Regions from separate parts of the Hyphomicrobium sp. CS1GBMeth3 genome, predicted to be linked through region 1. Evidence: predicted binding sites of a transcription regulator. Region 1 holds the regulator's gene; each other region holds the start of a gene.
The links. Region 1 encodes PhoB, which activates phosphate uptake and scavenging genes when phosphate is short. Its sites were predicted from a motif close to TGTCATNNANCTGTCAT; they were not measured.
Positions count from the first base shown of each region.

Region 2: the regulator PhoB is predicted to act here: its motif matches at 2,206-2,222, upstream of CS1GBM3_RS02790 (ceramide glucosyltransferase).
Region 3: the regulator PhoB is predicted to act here: its motif matches at 1,772-1,788, upstream of ppk2 (polyphosphate kinase 2).

Region 1 is NZ_FPHO01000003.1:1,312,161-1,317,407, reverse strand. It holds gene CS1GBM3_RS13495 (TIGR02302 family protein) at 1-1,725, opposite strand, end outside; gene CS1GBM3_RS13490 (hypothetical protein) at 1,880-2,434, opposite strand; gene phoB (phosphate regulon transcriptional regulator PhoB) at 2,875-3,570, opposite strand; gene phoU (phosphate signaling complex protein PhoU) at 3,600-4,310, opposite strand; gene pstB (phosphate ABC transporter ATP-binding protein PstB) at 4,460-5,247, opposite strand, start outside.
Region 2 is NZ_FPHO01000002.1:579,077-584,323, forward strand. It holds gene CS1GBM3_RS02780 (FliG C-terminal domain-containing protein) at 4-990, opposite strand; gene CS1GBM3_RS02785 (hypothetical protein) at 1,528-1,764, opposite strand; gene CS1GBM3_RS02790 (ceramide glucosyltransferase) at 2,280-3,425, shown strand; gene queF (preQ(1) synthase) at 3,428-3,889, opposite strand; gene CS1GBM3_RS02800 (6-pyruvoyl trahydropterin synthase family protein) at 3,930-4,316, opposite strand; gene queE (7-carboxy-7-deazaguanine synthase) at 4,393-5,022, opposite strand; gene CS1GBM3_RS02810 (hypothetical protein) at 5,154-5,247, shown strand, end outside.
Region 3 is NZ_FPHO01000003.1:846,660-851,906, forward strand. It holds gene CS1GBM3_RS11225 (D-amino acid dehydrogenase) at 1-766, shown strand, start outside; gene ppk2 (polyphosphate kinase 2) at 769-1,671, opposite strand; partial or broken gene CS1GBM3_RS11235 (acetyl-CoA C-acyltransferase) at 1,855-2,088, opposite strand; partial or broken gene CS1GBM3_RS20120 (DUF1348 domain-containing protein) at 2,120-2,233, shown strand; gene CS1GBM3_RS11240 (hypothetical protein) at 2,273-2,611, opposite strand; gene CS1GBM3_RS11245 (FdhF/YdeP family oxidoreductase) at 2,608-4,917, opposite strand; gene CS1GBM3_RS11250 (response regulator transcription factor) at 5,107-5,247, opposite strand, start outside.

The DNA.
Region 1 (5,247 bases):
CTGCTTCAGGAACTCGTTCATCGCTTGCCGCAGCTCTTGCATGAGCTGCTTGATCTCTTCCTCGGAGGCGCCGTCCTCCAGTGCCTTGGCAAGCTTGTCCTGCGCGTCCTTCAGCGCGCGTTCGGCATCCGACAGGCTGCCGTCCTCGATGCGCAGCGCGATCTGCCACAACTGATCGATGACGCTCTTCATGCCGGCGCGCGTGCGGTCGTTCATCAACCGGTGACGCGCCGTGCGCAGGCCGAGGTAGATCCGCGGGTCGTCGATGAAGCCATCCGGCTCCAGCGTCAGCGCGTCGAGGGCGAACACGACCCTCGGTCCATAGCGTGTATCCTCGAGCAGCTTCTTGCGCTGCTCCACCACCGCGCGGGCAAGCGGCTTCGTGAACTGGCGCTCGGGCAGGATCATCTCGAGGCCCGGGCTTCGACCGACCTGGCCGGCCACGTCCGTCGCCTCGAGTGTCATGATGACCTTGCGGCCCGCCCAGGGATGAGAGGCCACGTCGAAGTAGGTGTGCGCCTCGGCGCCGGTTGCGTTCGGGCGCGGCAGGCGCAGCTCGAGCTTGGGCGGGCGCATCAGCGGCGGGCGCGGGCCGCTCGGCTTCTCGGGTGCGGCCCAGGCCTTCTTGGGGTCGGCGGGCGGATCCGGTAGTCGCTTCAGCTTCGTTTCCGCGGAGGCGACGCCATAGTCGTCCTCGACCTTGTAGGTCACCTTGAGCGAGCCGCGCGGTGTCAGCTCCGGCGGGCGCGTCAGCGAGATGCGCGGCAACTGGTCCGGAATGATGTCGATCTGCCAGCGTGCGAGTTCCGTGCTGCCCGCGAGTGCGCGCACGGTCGCCGAGCGCGTCATCACGTAGCGGACCTCCTGCAGGTCGCCGACGTCCTTTTCCGGCTTGGCGTCGATGCGTTCGACCTTGGCGGTTTCGCCCGCCGGAACAGTCGGCTCGACCTCGATCGCGAGCGGTGTCGAACCCATGCCGCCGACGCGCACGATCAGCTGGCTCTTGGTTGGCGCCTGCGGGGGACGTGTTTGGGCTGCGACTTCGCCGTCGGCAGGTGGGCGCTTCGCGCTGCCCGCTCCGTCGGCCAGCATGACCGGCGGCCGGCCCGTATAGGTGGGCGGGGTCAGCCAAGCGTCGAGGCGGGCCTCGGAGGCGGCGATGGACGGGCCGAAGACGAAGGCGCTGCGGATTCGATCGGCGATGCTGTCACCGACAAGCGCGGTAAGGCCAATGACGCCCAGGAGTGCCGCGGCGCGAACGGCATACGGATCGAAACGGTCGGTGCGGGGCCGCGGCTTGCCGGCCTGCAGCTTTGCGAGCAGGGCGGCCATGCGCTCGCGGTGCGCGTGCCAGATGGCGCGGGTGGCCGGGTCGGACGAGGACGCGCTCAGCGTGTCCTCGTAGGAGGTGGCCGGGCGATGCGGAATGCCGGACGCGCGCTCGATACGCCGGATCGCCTCGTCGCGGGTCGGCCATTTGACGCGCGCCAGCGACACCAATGCGGCCAGCAGGGCGAGCGCGAACAGGGTCAGCAGCGCGAGGTGAACCGCGACCGGGAGATGCGGCCATACCCCGGTGTAGGACACGAGCAGGAAGGCTGCGACGACCGCCAGCACGAGCCAGATCTTCAGCCAGATCTGCTCGAAGACGGCGGCCAAGCGCGCACGCCAGATCTTGAGATCGAAGGCGCGGTTTGCCGACGTCGGTCCCTGATGGTTCTCCATGCGAGAAACCTAACACGGGCCCATTGGGCGGTTCATTACAAACCGCTAACGTTCACAGGGCGCGCGAGGCCCCTCGGACGGCCCAGATGGGGTCGGGAGGCCCGGTTTTCGCGGTCCGAGGGCCCGGTGACGCACGGAGCGGAGATTGGTCGGATCAGTGGCGGATCGGGAGCGTGCGCTGCGCCACCATCGCCTCGGCGCCGGCGATCAGCATCGGGTCGAACAGGCTCGCCTGACGCAGGCTCGTCCAGCGGCGCTCGGAGGCGAGGCTACCCATGGGGCCAGCCGCATCCCAGATCTGGGTGAACGAGCGGCTGGCGTAACCCGCGGTGACGGGGCTGTCGGAATAGAGTTCGTAGGCGTCGCGCTTCAGAGGATCGCGGCGCATGCAGTCGCCAAGCCAAGCCGTGGCCCGGTCGAGCACGAGCTGCTCGTGGGCGTCGAGCACGCGAACGTCGGTCACGAAGCGGCAGTCGATTCCCTCGGGCATCGCCTGGCTATCCCGGCGCGTGAGCACGGCCTGCATGCTTATACCCGCGGCAGTGATTTCCGGGGCGAGCTCAGCGAAGGCGCGGGCGACGGGGCTCTCGGACGACAGCGCCAGCAGGCGATAGGTAGTCACGCCGGGCGCGACGCCCGAAGCGCGGTGGCTGTCCAGATGGTTGGTGATGAAGGCCCGCAGCCGCGCTTCCTTTTCCTCCCTGGGCATGACGTTCGGTCGAGCGTTTTGGGGGAAGCGCATGCGTCTCTTGTCCTTCTTTCGGAGCGGGCTTTGGAGCCCGCTCCCCGTCGTGTTGTTGCGGGCCATTTAGGCGCTAAGACGGTTAAGCAAGTGTTTGCGTTGACCCCCGGCATGGGCGGGCTTGCGGGTGGCAGGCGCATATTGGGCGCTAAAAGTTTGGGGCTGCGCTTTTGAAGATCGATGTGAAGGTTCGGGCGTATCTGTCTCGCATTGCCTTCAGTTTTTTCGATTTCGTTCTGGGTTCTGGCGCGTGCGCGATGGTGCGGCATCGCAACGCGGCGAGGTACGCATCGCGCGACCGGGAATAATTTTTTTGTGGCTTATGGTTGGGGCGCCGGCGCGCGGGGCAGGCACGGCAAGCGTGAGGCCTGGGGCGCGCATCAGGTTCAGGCGCGCCCGCCGAGGACTTAGCCGTTGCTGCGTTCGCCGAAGACGTAGCCGGAGCCGCGCACGGTGCGGATCGGGTCGCGCTCCTTACCGCGGATCAGTGCCTTGCGCAGGCGGCCGACGTGGACGTCGACTGTCCGCTCGTCGACATAGGCGTCGCGGCCCCAAACGCCGTCGAGAAGCTGGGCGCGCGACAGTACGCGGCCAGGGCTCTCCATCAGGAACTCGAGCAGGCGGAACTCGGTGGGGCCGAGGTGCACCTCGCGCAGGCCGCGCGTGACCTTGTGCGCGGGGCGGTCGAGCTCGATGTCGGCGAAGCGCAGAATGTCCGCCATGCGGTCGGGGGCCGAGCGACGGAGGATTGCTTTCACGCGGGCCATCAGCTCGGGGAGCGAGAAGGGCTTCACGACATAATCGTCTGCGCCGGTGGAGAGACCGCGGATGCGGTCTCCCTCTTCGCCGCGGGCGGTCAGCATGACGATCGGGATGGACTTGGTCTCCATCCGCGCCCGCATGCGCCGGCAGATCTCGATGCCTGAAACGCCAGGCAGCATCCAGTCCAACACGAGCAGGTCCGGCTTCTCCTCCGCGACCAAGAGCTCCGCCTCCTCGCCGTTCTCCGCGTGCGAGACGCGAAAGCCCTCGGCTTCCAGATTGTAGCGCAGCATCTCCGCCAGAGGCGCTTCGTCCTCGATCAGAAGTATTTTTGCCGTCATCGTTCGTTCGCTTGCCTCGAATTACCGGCTCAATCCTTCGAGAAGAGAGTTGAGCTTGTGTCGTCGCCCTTCGGGCGGTCGTCGGCGATGTTCACGCCCTTGACGAGGAAGTGGATGGTCTCGGCGATGTTGGTCGTGTGGTCGCCGACGCGCTCGATGTTCTTGGCGCCGAACAGGAGGTGCGTCGACAGGCCGATGTTGCGCGGATCCTCCATCATGTAGGTCAGGAGCTCGCGGAACAGCGAATTGTACATCGAGTCGATCTTCTCGTCTCCGCGCCAGACCGCCAAAGCCCGGTCGGCATTGCGCGCCGAATAGGCGTCGAGCACGTCCTTGAGCTGCGCGAGAGCCAGCTCGCCCATGTGGCGCAGTCCGGTCATCAGCGGTTTGGGGTGCGATTCATCGGCGATCGCTAGGGCGCGCTTGGCGATGTTCTTTGCGAGGTCGCCGACGCGCTCGAGGTCGCCCGTGATGCGCAGAGCCGCCATGACGTGGCGCAGGTCGTCGGCCAGTGGCTGACGGCGGGCGATCATGGAGATCACCTGCTCCTCGATGTCGCGCTCGAGCTGGTCGATCTGTTTGTCAGTCGTGACGACCTGCTCGGCGAGGCGTGGATCGCGGCGCTCCAGTGCGTCGAGCGACTCGCCGAGGATGTGCTCGGCGAGGCCGCCCATCTGGGCGATCTTCCTGTCGAGGAGGGCCAGCTCTTCCTCGTAGGACTTCACGATATGCTCGTTCATGGACTCTTGTTCTCCTTTGGGCCCGGCGGCCACGGCAATGTCACTTAAGGATCCCTTGGAGGCGGATCGGGATCCACGCCACGGCGTGAAGCCGGACAATAGGGTTCTGCGTTCGGTCGTCATTGGACGGTCTCCCGGGCGCTCTCTGGCTAGCCGAAGCGGCCGGTGATGTAGTCCTGCGTGCGCTGGTCCTTCGGGTTGGTGAAAATGTCGGTGGTCTCACCTTCCTCGACAAGGACTCCGAGATGGAAGAATGCCGTCCGCTGCGATACGCGGGCCGCTTGCTGCATCGAGTGGGTGACGATGACGATGCAGAAATTACTCTTCAGCTCGTCGATCAGCTCTTCGACCTTGGCGGTGGCGATGGGATCGAGCGCCGAGCACGGCTCGTCCATCAGGATGACCTCGGGGCTTACGGCGACGGCGCGCGCGATGCAGAGGCGCTGCTGCTGACCACCCGAAAGGCCGGTGCCGGGATCGTTCAGGCGATCCTTGACCTCGGTCCAAAGCGCCGCCCGCTCAAGGCTCTTTTGCACGATCTGGTCGAGTTCGGCTTTGGACGACGCGAGGCCGTGAATGCGCGGGCCGTAGGCGACGTTCTCGTAAATGGACTTGGGGAACGGGTTCGGCTTCTGGAACACCATGCCGACGCGCGCGCGCAGCTGCACGACGTCGAGCGACGGATCGTAGATGTCTTGGTCGTCGATGGTGATCTTACCCGTAACGCGGCAGATCGGGATGGTGTCGTTCATGCGGTTGATGCAGCGCAGGAACGTCGACTTGCCACAGCCGGACGGGCCGATGAAGGCCATCACTCCGCGATCGGGGATATCGACAGTGACGCTCTTCAGGGCGTGTTTCTCGCCATAGAAGACGTTGACATCGCGCGCGGCGATCTTGGGCCCGTATTCGGCCTCCTGTGCAGGCGCACGCGAAT
Region 2 (5,247 bases), on a different contig from region 1:
CGCTTAGTCGGGCCCATCGCTTTCCCCCTCGTGTTGGATCTCGATATCGCCACGTTCGAGCATCACCAACGCCGCGTCGGCGATGACTCGCTGTGCCTTTTGAATCTCCTTTGGCTTGGGCGAGACGCCGTTTTCGAGTTCGGATTTGATCACTCGTTGGGCGCGCGCAGGAAGAGCGGCAAGGATTCGATCCGTCAGGTGGGAGGGGATCCCAACAAGGGCATGGATGATAGTATCCGGCTGCATCGCATCGAATACGGTAGTGAGGGATTGATCGGTCAGCCTGTCGAGGTCAAGGAACGTGAAGAGCTGTTGGCGAATAAGCTCGGCGTCCTTTTCGTTGTGGGCCGCGATGCTACCTACGCTTTCCTCCATCATTTTGCGGTCCATCTTGTTGATGATGTGCGCAAGCCGCGTGTGCGGAGATTGGTCTGAATTGTTTCGCCTGTTCAAAAGCACGTCTTGTACGAGTGATATTTCAAGGAGGACGAGGGGGCGCTCTTCTACGGGCCTCAGCGCCAACATCCGTTGAACCACAACATTGGCCTCCTTGCGTGGAAACTGCGCGAGGAGATGGGCGGCTGTTGGCAACTCGGCACGTGACAAAACCAGGGCGACAACCTGCGGATGTTCGTTTTGCAGATACTTAGCAAGCACCGCGTCCGGGATCTTAGCGAGCTGCTGCCAGACAGCATGGGCGGATTTGGTGCCGGTTTGCGAAAGCAATGCTTCGATTTGCTCTGAACTCAGGACGCCTTCCAGAAGATCATGGATCTTTTTAGCGTTCGCCGTGAGATCGACCCCGCCTTTGATGTCATCGGCGAACACCTCGATTAGTTTGTCGACGGCTTCGCGCGATATAGACCCCAGATCATTGATGGCCTGGACAATGACTTTCACTTCATCTTCATCGAAGAATTTCAGAACGCGGCCTGCCGTCTCCTTGTTCAATGCAAGGAGTATTGCCGCGGCCTTGGACGTACCAGTCATATTCTTCAGGGCGTCCGAAGCTGTCTGGATATCGCCTTTCGACAGGATTATGCTCCGCGGCGGGCAATTGTCCTCTTGCGAAATACCGAATCATAGATGCCCGCGTGTCATACGAGCATGGACCCAACAACGTCCGTGAGCGGAAATTTTCGGCATGAGCCAGTTATGCCCCGCTAAAGCCTGCAGCCACTTTCGTCCGAGTGCCAAGGTACCTTCTGCTATCCTTCTCTTACGGGTGACACTGCGCGCGAAACCCCGCTAGGTATGACTCAAAATCGTGACTTCCCATGATTCCAATTTGAGCGCTTACTCGACCACATTCCTTTGTTTTCAATGACATATTGCATTGGTACGTGCCGAAAAAGCCGGACCAGCTGCGGGCTGTCCGGCTTCTCTCTCCTGGCAGACTGAACAGCGCTATTTTTTCGATTTCGCTACCGTTCTCGTTGGCGTCGCGGACTTCTTTTCCGCGCTCTCCAACGCGTCGTTGTCGCCACTTGATGACCACGAAGGAGCGGGGCAGCTACTCCCATCCCATCACGCGGCGATAGCCCGCCGTGCCTTCATCACGGTGCGCCAGGGCATGAAGGGGCGGATCTCGGTCACTTGGCCATCAGCCAAGCGGGCGAGGGGCCATGAGCCATCCTCGCAGTCGGTCACGGTCGCAGCGATCCACCGCTCGACGAGTGTTTCGCCGCTCTCGGCTGCGCGCCATACGCGGTACTTGATCTCGATGATGTCGCCTGGCTCGAGCGTGTTTGGGCTTGCTGTCATTCCCCTGCCGCTCCTCTTTTGTTGATCCAGATTCGCGCGCACGCTAGCTGCCCAACATCTCAGTTTCTTGGCATCTTCCGGGCAAGAATGAGGGACGTGCGCATTCGGTTTCTTCTCAATTTGCGCATTGCTCTTCGGCGTGCGCGATAACGCGGGGGGTCTTCTGCCAAATGTGCCGGCGATACGGCGCGGCGGCGCCAACATTGCGGATATGTGACATGCGCGCGCGGCGAAATGGCGCCTATTTCAAAGCACATCGCACGTTGACGCGGCTCCGTTGAAGACTGTTAGAGTATGGATGTCTCGGCTCGATGCTTGGGGCAAACTTCTCCCGCTGACTTGGAAGGGGGCGCTTCGGCGTCCCCTTTTTTTTATCGTCTCGCGGGGGTTGCGCGCTGACGATCCGATCAAAGAATTTCCGTCGTCATTGTGTCGTCGGCGCGTCATCAGCCTGTTACATGAATCCGTGATGGACTCCCGTTTATGGCGCTTGGCGAGGAGGCCAGTAGCAAGTCATGGAATGGGCTGCCCTGGTCGTTCTGGCGCTGACGACACTCGTTCATTTGGCTTCCGCAGCGCTCACGCTGCGGCGCGTCCGCAGCCGTGCCGTCGCGGCGCCCGCACCGTGCGGAGACGCGCTGCCCCCGGTGACCGTAATCCGGCCGGTGTGTGGTCTCGACCCCTTCGATGAGCTGACGCTGCGCAGCACGTTCAAACTCGCCCATCCGCGGCTCGAGCTTCTCTTCTGCTCGGCGCGCGAGCGCGACGCGGCCGTGGCGCTCGTTCGCCGCCTGATCGCGGAGCATCCGCATGTCGATGCGCGTCTCTTGATCGGCGACGACAAGAGCACGCCGAACCCGAAGCTCAACAACGTCATCAAGGGATGGAATGAGGCGCGTCACGGCTGGATCGTGATTGCCGACAGCAACGTTCTGATGCCGCCGGATTATGTCGGGCGCCTGTTCCAATCCATGCACGACGACACGGGCTTGGTGTGCTCGCCGCCGATCGGCAGCCGGCCGCTGGGTTTCTGGGCCGAGGTCGAATGTGCCTTCCTCAACACCTATCAAGCGCGCTGGCAGCTTGCGGCGGACACGGTTGGGCTCGGGTTCGCGCAGGGCAAGTCGATGCTGTGGCGGCGTGAGGTGCTCGACGCGGCAGGCGGCATCCGCGCGCTCGGGATCGAGATCGCCGAGGACGCCGCAGCGACGAAGGTGGTGCGCAGCGCGGGCTTGCGCGTGCGGCTCGTCGATGCGCCGTTCGAGCAGCCGCTGGGTCACCGCAGCCGGCGGCAGGTGATCGACCGGCAGGTCCGCTGGGCGCGGCTGCGGCGGGCGACGTTCCCGCTCTGCTACGCGCCGGAGGTGCTGACGGGCAGCGTGGTGCCGATGTGCGCTGCCGCCGTTGCAGCGCCGCTTGTCGATCTCGACGGCGCGGTCGCGGCCGGTCTCGTCGCAGCGATGTGGCTTGGCGCCGAGGCGCTGCTCGCCAAGGCCGCGGGCTGGCACCTGAGCCTCGCGTCGCCGCTGGCGTGGCTCGTTCGCGACGTGGCGTTGCCGGTCGTCTGGCTCAAGGGCTGGATCGGTGACGGCTTCAACTGGCGCGGCAACGACATGACGGTCGCCGAGCCGGCTGCGGCGGCCGAGCAGGGGCAGGCGTAGCGCTAGCCGCGTCCGCGGTAGGGCGCGACGCCCTGATCGGGCAACCAGATGCCCGCAGGCAGCTTGCCGGTCTGCCAGAAGACGTCGATCGGGATACCTCCGCGCGGATACCAGTAGCCGCCGATGCGCAGGAACTTCGGTTCGAGCAAGGTCGCGATGCGCTTGCCGATGGCGACCGTGCAGTCCTCGTGGAAGGCGCCGTGGTTGCGGAACGAGGCGAGGTAAAGCTTCAGCGACTTGCTTTCGACGAGCCAGTCGCCGGGCACGTAGTCGATGACGAGATGGGCAAAGTCGGGCTGGCCCGTCACCGGGCATAGCGAGGTGAACTCCGGCGCCGTGAAGCGCGCGACGTAGTCCGTGTCGGCGTGCGGGTTCGCGACGCGCTCGAGCACGGCCTTGTCGGGGCTTTCGGGGAGTTGCGAGGCGCCCCCGAGGAGTGTGACGCCCGTGATTTCGCGACCCATGCCGTCCTCCGCAAATTCCGCTGACGTTATTCGGCTGACACTATTCCGCTGCCTGGCGCTTGCCGTGCAGGCTGCCGGTATAGATGCAGCCCTCGTGGCAGCTGTCGCGCGTCACGTGAATTTCGGCAAGGCCCGGCACGCGGTTCTGCAGACGGTTCCAAAGCCACATGGAGATGCGCTCGAGCGTCGGCAGCGCGAGGCCTTCGACCTCGTTCAGGAGGCGGTGATCGAGCGCGTCGTGGGCCTCAGAGATGGCCTTCGCTAGGTCGTCGAAATGGAAGACGAGACCGGTGTCGGGGTTGGGCTCGCCGTCGATGACGATGCGCGCGCGAAATGAATGGCCATGGATCCGGGAGTTCGGATGGCCGGGAGGAGCGGACGGCAGGAAGTGCGCCGCCTCGAACAGAAATTCTTTGTAGATGCGCATGGGGGCTCACATAGGGGATTTCGCCGCCCAGCGCCAGAGAGCGGGCGCACTGGCCGCCGGCGGGCCCTTCGACGCGTTAAGGAATGCCGATGTGCTTATGGGTCTGCACCGACAGGCGCCATTCGGGATGGGCCTTCACGTAAGCCACCGCCGCGGTCGTGTTGCGGGCCAGATCGGGGCCGTCCATGGGGCTCAGGAAGCGGCGCGGGAAGTCGAGGGCGAGCAGGCTTTCGGGCGCCAGGCCCGCCTGCGGGAAGACCAGCTTCAATTCGTCGCCCTGCGTCTGACGCAGCTCGGAGCCCGCCTTGGGGCTGACGCAGATCCAGTCGAGGCCGGCGGGCAGGGGGAGCGTGCCGTTGGTCTCGATGGCAACGGTAAATCCGTGGCTGTGCAACGCATCAAGCAACGCGGCGTCGACCTGGAGGGCCGGCTCGCCGCCGGTCAGCACGACGAAGCGCTCGGCGTCGCCGCCCTGCCAAGCGCCTGTCACGGCCGCGGCGAGAGCGGGGGCGTCGGTGAACTTGCCGCCGCCGGGGCCGTCCACCCCCACAAAATCAGTGTCGCAGAAGCGGCAGTCGGCCTGCTCTCGGTCGGCTTCCCGCCCGGACCACAGATTGCAGCCGGCAAAGCGGCAAAACACGGCCGCGCGGCCTGCGTTCGCGCCTTCGCCCTGGAGCGTGTAGAATACCTCTTTGACGGCGTACATGGCACGATCCCTAGGCAGCCGCAGCCGGCTGTCAAGCGGCACGCGGTCGCCGGCAAGGGGCTTGGGGGGACGGAACCGCGGGGTCGCGCAGTGGGTATCTCCTCTGACGACGCGCAACGGCGAGGACGACCATGCAATGTTCGGTATGCGGAGCTGAGGCGGAGGATCTCACCTCCGGCGACTTCGACGGGCTGGTTGTACGCTGCAAGCGGTGCGGCGAGTATG
Region 3 (5,247 bases), 470 kb from region 1:
GGATCCGGCTGGCTGCATCGCGGTCGAGCCCGGGCTTGCAGCAGCCCGCCGCAAGATCGTCGGCGGCTTGCGTATGCCGCACGACGAGACAGGCGATTGCTTCAAGTTCGTGAACGAGTTGCGCCGGATCTGCGAGGGCCTCGGCGTCACATTCCGTTTCGGCGTCGATATCAAGGGCCTGCGTCGCGAGGGCCAGCGCATCGTTGCCGTCGAGACAGCGTCTGACTTAATTGAAGCCGACGCGTTCATCGCAGCGCTCGGAAGCTACACGCCCGCGCTCTTGCGGCCGCTCGGCCTGCGCGTCCCGGTCTATCCGGTGAAGGGCTACTCGATCACGCTCCCGATCGCCGATGATACCCGCGCGCCCGTATCCACCGTGATGGACGAGGCCTTCAAGGTCGCGATCACGCGCCTGGGCGATCGCGTCCGGGTCGGCGGCATGGCCGAAATCGCTGGCTTCCGCCTCGACCTGCCGCAAGCCCGCCGCGCAACCCTCGAGCACTCCGTCGAGGACCTGTTCACCGGCGCAGGAGACAAGACCCGCAGCACGTTCTGGACTGGCCTGCGCCCGATGACACCGGACGGTACTCCTGTGATCGGAGGCACACGCTACAAGAACCTGTTCCTCAATACCGGCCACGGAACACTTGGCTGGACCATGGCCTGCGGTTCAGCGCAGCTCCTCGCCGATCTGATCGGCGGAACGAAGCCCGAGATCGAATCCGACGACCTCGGCCCCGAGCGCTATTGGCAGGAAGCCGCCTGAGGTCAGTAAACCTCAGGAACGTACATCTCGTCCGGAACGGGTCCGCGAATATAGTCCGGATTGTGTACGCGCGCGGGAAGAGCGAAAGGCTCGCGCGCGACTTCCCGATAACGAACCTGGTTCAAGAGGTGACGAATGCAGTTGAGTCGCGCCCGCTTCTTATCGTCCGCCTCGACGATCCACCACGGCGCTTCCGGGATGTGCGTCCGCTCGAGCATCGCCTCCTTGGCCTTCGTGTAGGCCTCCCAGCGCCGACGCGACTCGAGATCCATTGGCGACAGCTTCCACTGCTTCAGCGGATCGTGGATGCGCATCTGGAAGCGGAAGAACTGCTCCTCGTCCGAAATCGAGAACCAGTACTTGATCAGCTTGATTCCCGAGCGCACAAGCATGCGCTCGAACTCGGGCACCGAGCGAAAGAACTCTTCGACCTCGGTTTCCGAGCAAAAGCCCATGACGCGCTCGACGCCAGCCCGGTTGTACCAGCTCCGGTCAAAAAGGACGATCTCGCCCGCAGCAGGCAAATGCGGCGTGTAGCGCTGGAAGTACCATTGGGTCCGCTCCCGCTCGTTTGGCGCCGGAAGGGCAACCACGCGGCAGACACGTGGATTGAGGCGCTGCGTGATCCGCTTGATGACGCCGCCCTTGCCAGCAGCATCGCGCCCTTCGAAAAGCACGACGACCTTGAGACCGTCTTCGACGACGCAGTCCTGCAGCTTGATCAGCTCGCGCTGCAGCCTGAACAGCTCGCTGAAATAAAGTTTACGCTCGAGACTGCGCTCCCGGCCATCGAACCCCTCGCCGGACGACCGATCGTCGAGCTCCATCTCCAGCTCTTCGTCGAAGCTGTCCTGAATTTCGGCTTTAATCTTGTGGGAGATCAAGTCGCTGTCACTACTCGACATGGCATCCTCTCAACCGTGCACTTGGGTCTTACCGATACTGAGAGGCATTTGTAGTGAGCACCCTCCCCGTACAAGTCCGGTCACGTTGTCGACGCCCAGTATGACGGTGCAATGACAACCGCATCTGCTCGGATGCCACCCCAGATACTAGACGCGGAAGGAGGCGGCCGCCTCCCTGAAGCACAAACGACGATTGAGCACTGCGCCCGTCGCGTCGATGAGGTGGCCATGCGCGATGGCTCCGCCCTCGACGTTTGTGAGCTCCTCCGGGATGGAGAACTCTTTGGCGATGGCAAGAGGTACAGCCGCGAACGCCTCGTTGATTTCTATGCGCTCGACGTCCCCGAGCAACCAGCCAGCCAGTTCGAGAGCACGGCACACCGCTGGCACGAGCCCGAACAAGTCCGGCCCGACACTCCGACCGCCGAGCAATCGCAGCGCTTGTTCGAGGTTGCGCGCGTTCATCAACGAGCACCCGATCGCCGAAGCCGACCGCAAATTCCGTTGGCCGCTTGGCCGCCGCCCCGACAAGCGACCTGGCCTCAGCCATTTCGGCTTTTAGGCCGAGGTTCCCCTAGATGAGATCAGGACAGTCCGGGCTTCATTGCTCGGACTTCGCCGGATTCATGGAAATAACGCGCGACACGAGATCCCTGGACGTGTCCGTGAGGCTGAATGCGGTACGCTGTGAGCGAGCGTTGCGGCCGACGATAGCAAGCAGGCCGCGCTCTCCGGCCAGCTCCGTCACCTCGCGAAGAACTAGAGCATGGGCGATGCCGAAAATGCGTGAGAACGTCCGGCTGTCATTGCAAATGCCGAGCTGCAGCGCAGCGAGCACACCCGCACCGACAGGGGTGAGAGAGTCGACCACCGAGGCAACCTTCGCAGCGAGGTCGAGAAACTGCTCCTCAGAGATCTCGCGCTCGGCTGTGTTGCTCATGCCGCGCTCAACTGCTCGGTCTGGCGAAACGAGACGAGGACCGACTTAGACGTCGGCGTATCGCTCTGCTCGCCGGCTGTCGAAAACGGCACGAGGACGTTCAGCTCCGGATAGTAGCCGGCCACCGATCCGCGCGGCAGATCGTAGGACACGACGCGGAAGCTCTCCGCCACACGCTCGATTCCATCGTCGTGCCGTCCGATGATGTCGACGCGATCCCCGGATTCCACACCGATCTCGGCGAGGTCATCCGGATTGACGAACACGACGCGGCGCTCGCCATAGATTCCGCGATAGCGGTCGTCGAGACCGTAAACAGTCGTATTGTACTGATCGTGAGAGCGGAAGGTCTGCAGCACGAAGAGGCCCTGCTCGCCGAGCGCCTTCTGGTGCTCGGTCTCGCGTGGCAGGCTGTCGGACGAAAAGGTGGCCCGTTGCGACGGTGTATTCCAGACGCGATGATCGACGGCGTTGTAAAGGCGAAAACCGCGCGGCTTGCGGACCCTTTCATTGTAGCCGTAGAAACCAGGAATGGTACGCGCGATCAGATCACGGATGCGATCATAGTTCTGGGCGAGTTGTGCCCAGTCCACGACGTCCGAGCCGACGGTCGCCGCCGCGATACCTGCGATAATGCCGACCTCGGAACGAAGCTCTGGCGAAGCCGGTTTGTTGATCCCGCCCGAGCCGTGCACCATGCTCATCGAATCTTCAACCGTCACGATCTGGGCAACGCCCTTGCTGTTGCGGTCGATCTCCGTGCGTCCGAGGCAGGGCAGCACGTAGCTCACCTCTCCCGGCAGAAGATGCGAATGGTTGAGCTTGGTCGCAATATTGACGGTCAGCTTCTGATTGCGCAGCGTCTTGGCGATGAGAGAGCTGTCGGGAGTAGCGCGCGCGAAATTTCCGCCGAGCCCAATGAACGCCTGTGCCGAGCCATCGAGCATAGCGCCGATCGCCGCCAGCACGTTATGACCGTGCCGACGCGGCATCGAAACGCCGAACTCCGTCTCGAGGGCGTCGAGGAATGCCGCACTCGGCTGTTCATTGATGCCCACCGTGCGGTCGCCCTGCACGTTCGAATGCCCGCGCACCGGACACAGGCCGGCACCCGGCCGGCCAACATTGCCGCGCAGGAACATGAAGCTGGCGATCTCGCGAATCGTCGGCACGGAATGGCGGTGCTGGGTAACGCCCATCGCCCAGGTGCAGATCGTGCGATCGGCACCGATGTAGATCTCGGCAAGATGCGTAAGTTGCGCACGCGTGAGACCGGACTGATGCTCGATCTCATCCCAGCTCGCCGCATCCACGGCAACGCGGTAGGCACTGAAACCGAACGTGTGCTGTTTCAAAAAGCCATGATCGAGAACTGAAGGCCGCCCCTCGGCGAGCGCCGCGTCATCGGCAGCAAACACGGCCTTTGCGATGCCGCGAATGGCCGCCATATCGCCGCCGACCCGAACCTGGTAGTACTCGCTTGCAATGGGCTTGCTGCCGCCGGTCAGCATCTCGAGCTTGTCCTGCGGATCTGCAAAGCGCTCGAGCCCCTTCTCGCGCACAGGATTGAGAACGACGACACGCGCGCCACGCAGGGCCGCGCGGCGCAGGTCGCCAAGCATGCGCGGATGATTGGTGCCCGGATTCTGGCCAATGACGAAAATGGCGTCGGCCTTCTCGAAATCTTCGAGCGTCACCGTGCCCTTGCCGATACCGACAGCTTGGTCGAGCGCGACGCCACTCGCCTCGTGGCACATGTTTGAGCAGTCGGGAAAATTGTTGGTGCCATAGAGGCGCACGAAGAGCTGATAGAGATATGCGGCCTCATTCGAAGCGCGGCCGGACGTATAGAATTCCGCGCGGTCGGGACTGTCGAGGGCCTTGAGAACCCGGCCAATCTCCGCGAACGCGTCGTCCCACGAAACCTGCACATAACGGTCGCTGGCGGCGTCATAGCGCATCGGGTGCGTCAAGCGGCCCTGACGCTCGAGATCATAGTCGGTCCACGTGCGCAGTTCGCTGACGGTGTGACGCGCAAAGAAATCATTTGGGCCGACGCGCTTGTGGGTCGCCTCCCAGGCCACCGCCTTTACGCCATTCTCGCAGAACTCGAACGACGAACCGTGCTCGGGGTCGCCCCAGGCGCAGCCCGGGCAATCGAAGCCATCCGGCTGGTTCGCCTTCAGCATCGCCGCCGCGCCAGTGAGCGGCGAGCCGCTGGCAAGGAGCTTCTTTCCGCAGCTCTTGAGCGCCCCCCAGCCGCCAGCGGCTTTCGACTTCTTCCCAATGAATGCCGGCTTACCCATGCGCATCGCTCTCAACGACATCGAGACAATTGTGCATCTGCGAAATCGGGATTTTCCGCAATATATACGGCGGTTATGGCTGACATGCGGAAAGAGCAGAACTGCCCGGGCGGCGCTCAGCGGTCGGCGTATTACCTCTGTGCTCGGAGGAGGGAAGCCGCCGTAACCCGGTAAAGCGGGCCGAAGCGCCTAGGTCAGCCGACGCTTTTCGAGCTTCCGGGCCAGCGTCCGCCGGTGCAGCCCGAGGCGGCGCGCCGTCTCCGAAATGTTGAACTCGGTCTCGACCAGCGTCTGGTGAATCCGCTCCCACTCGAGCGTCTTGAGCGACGA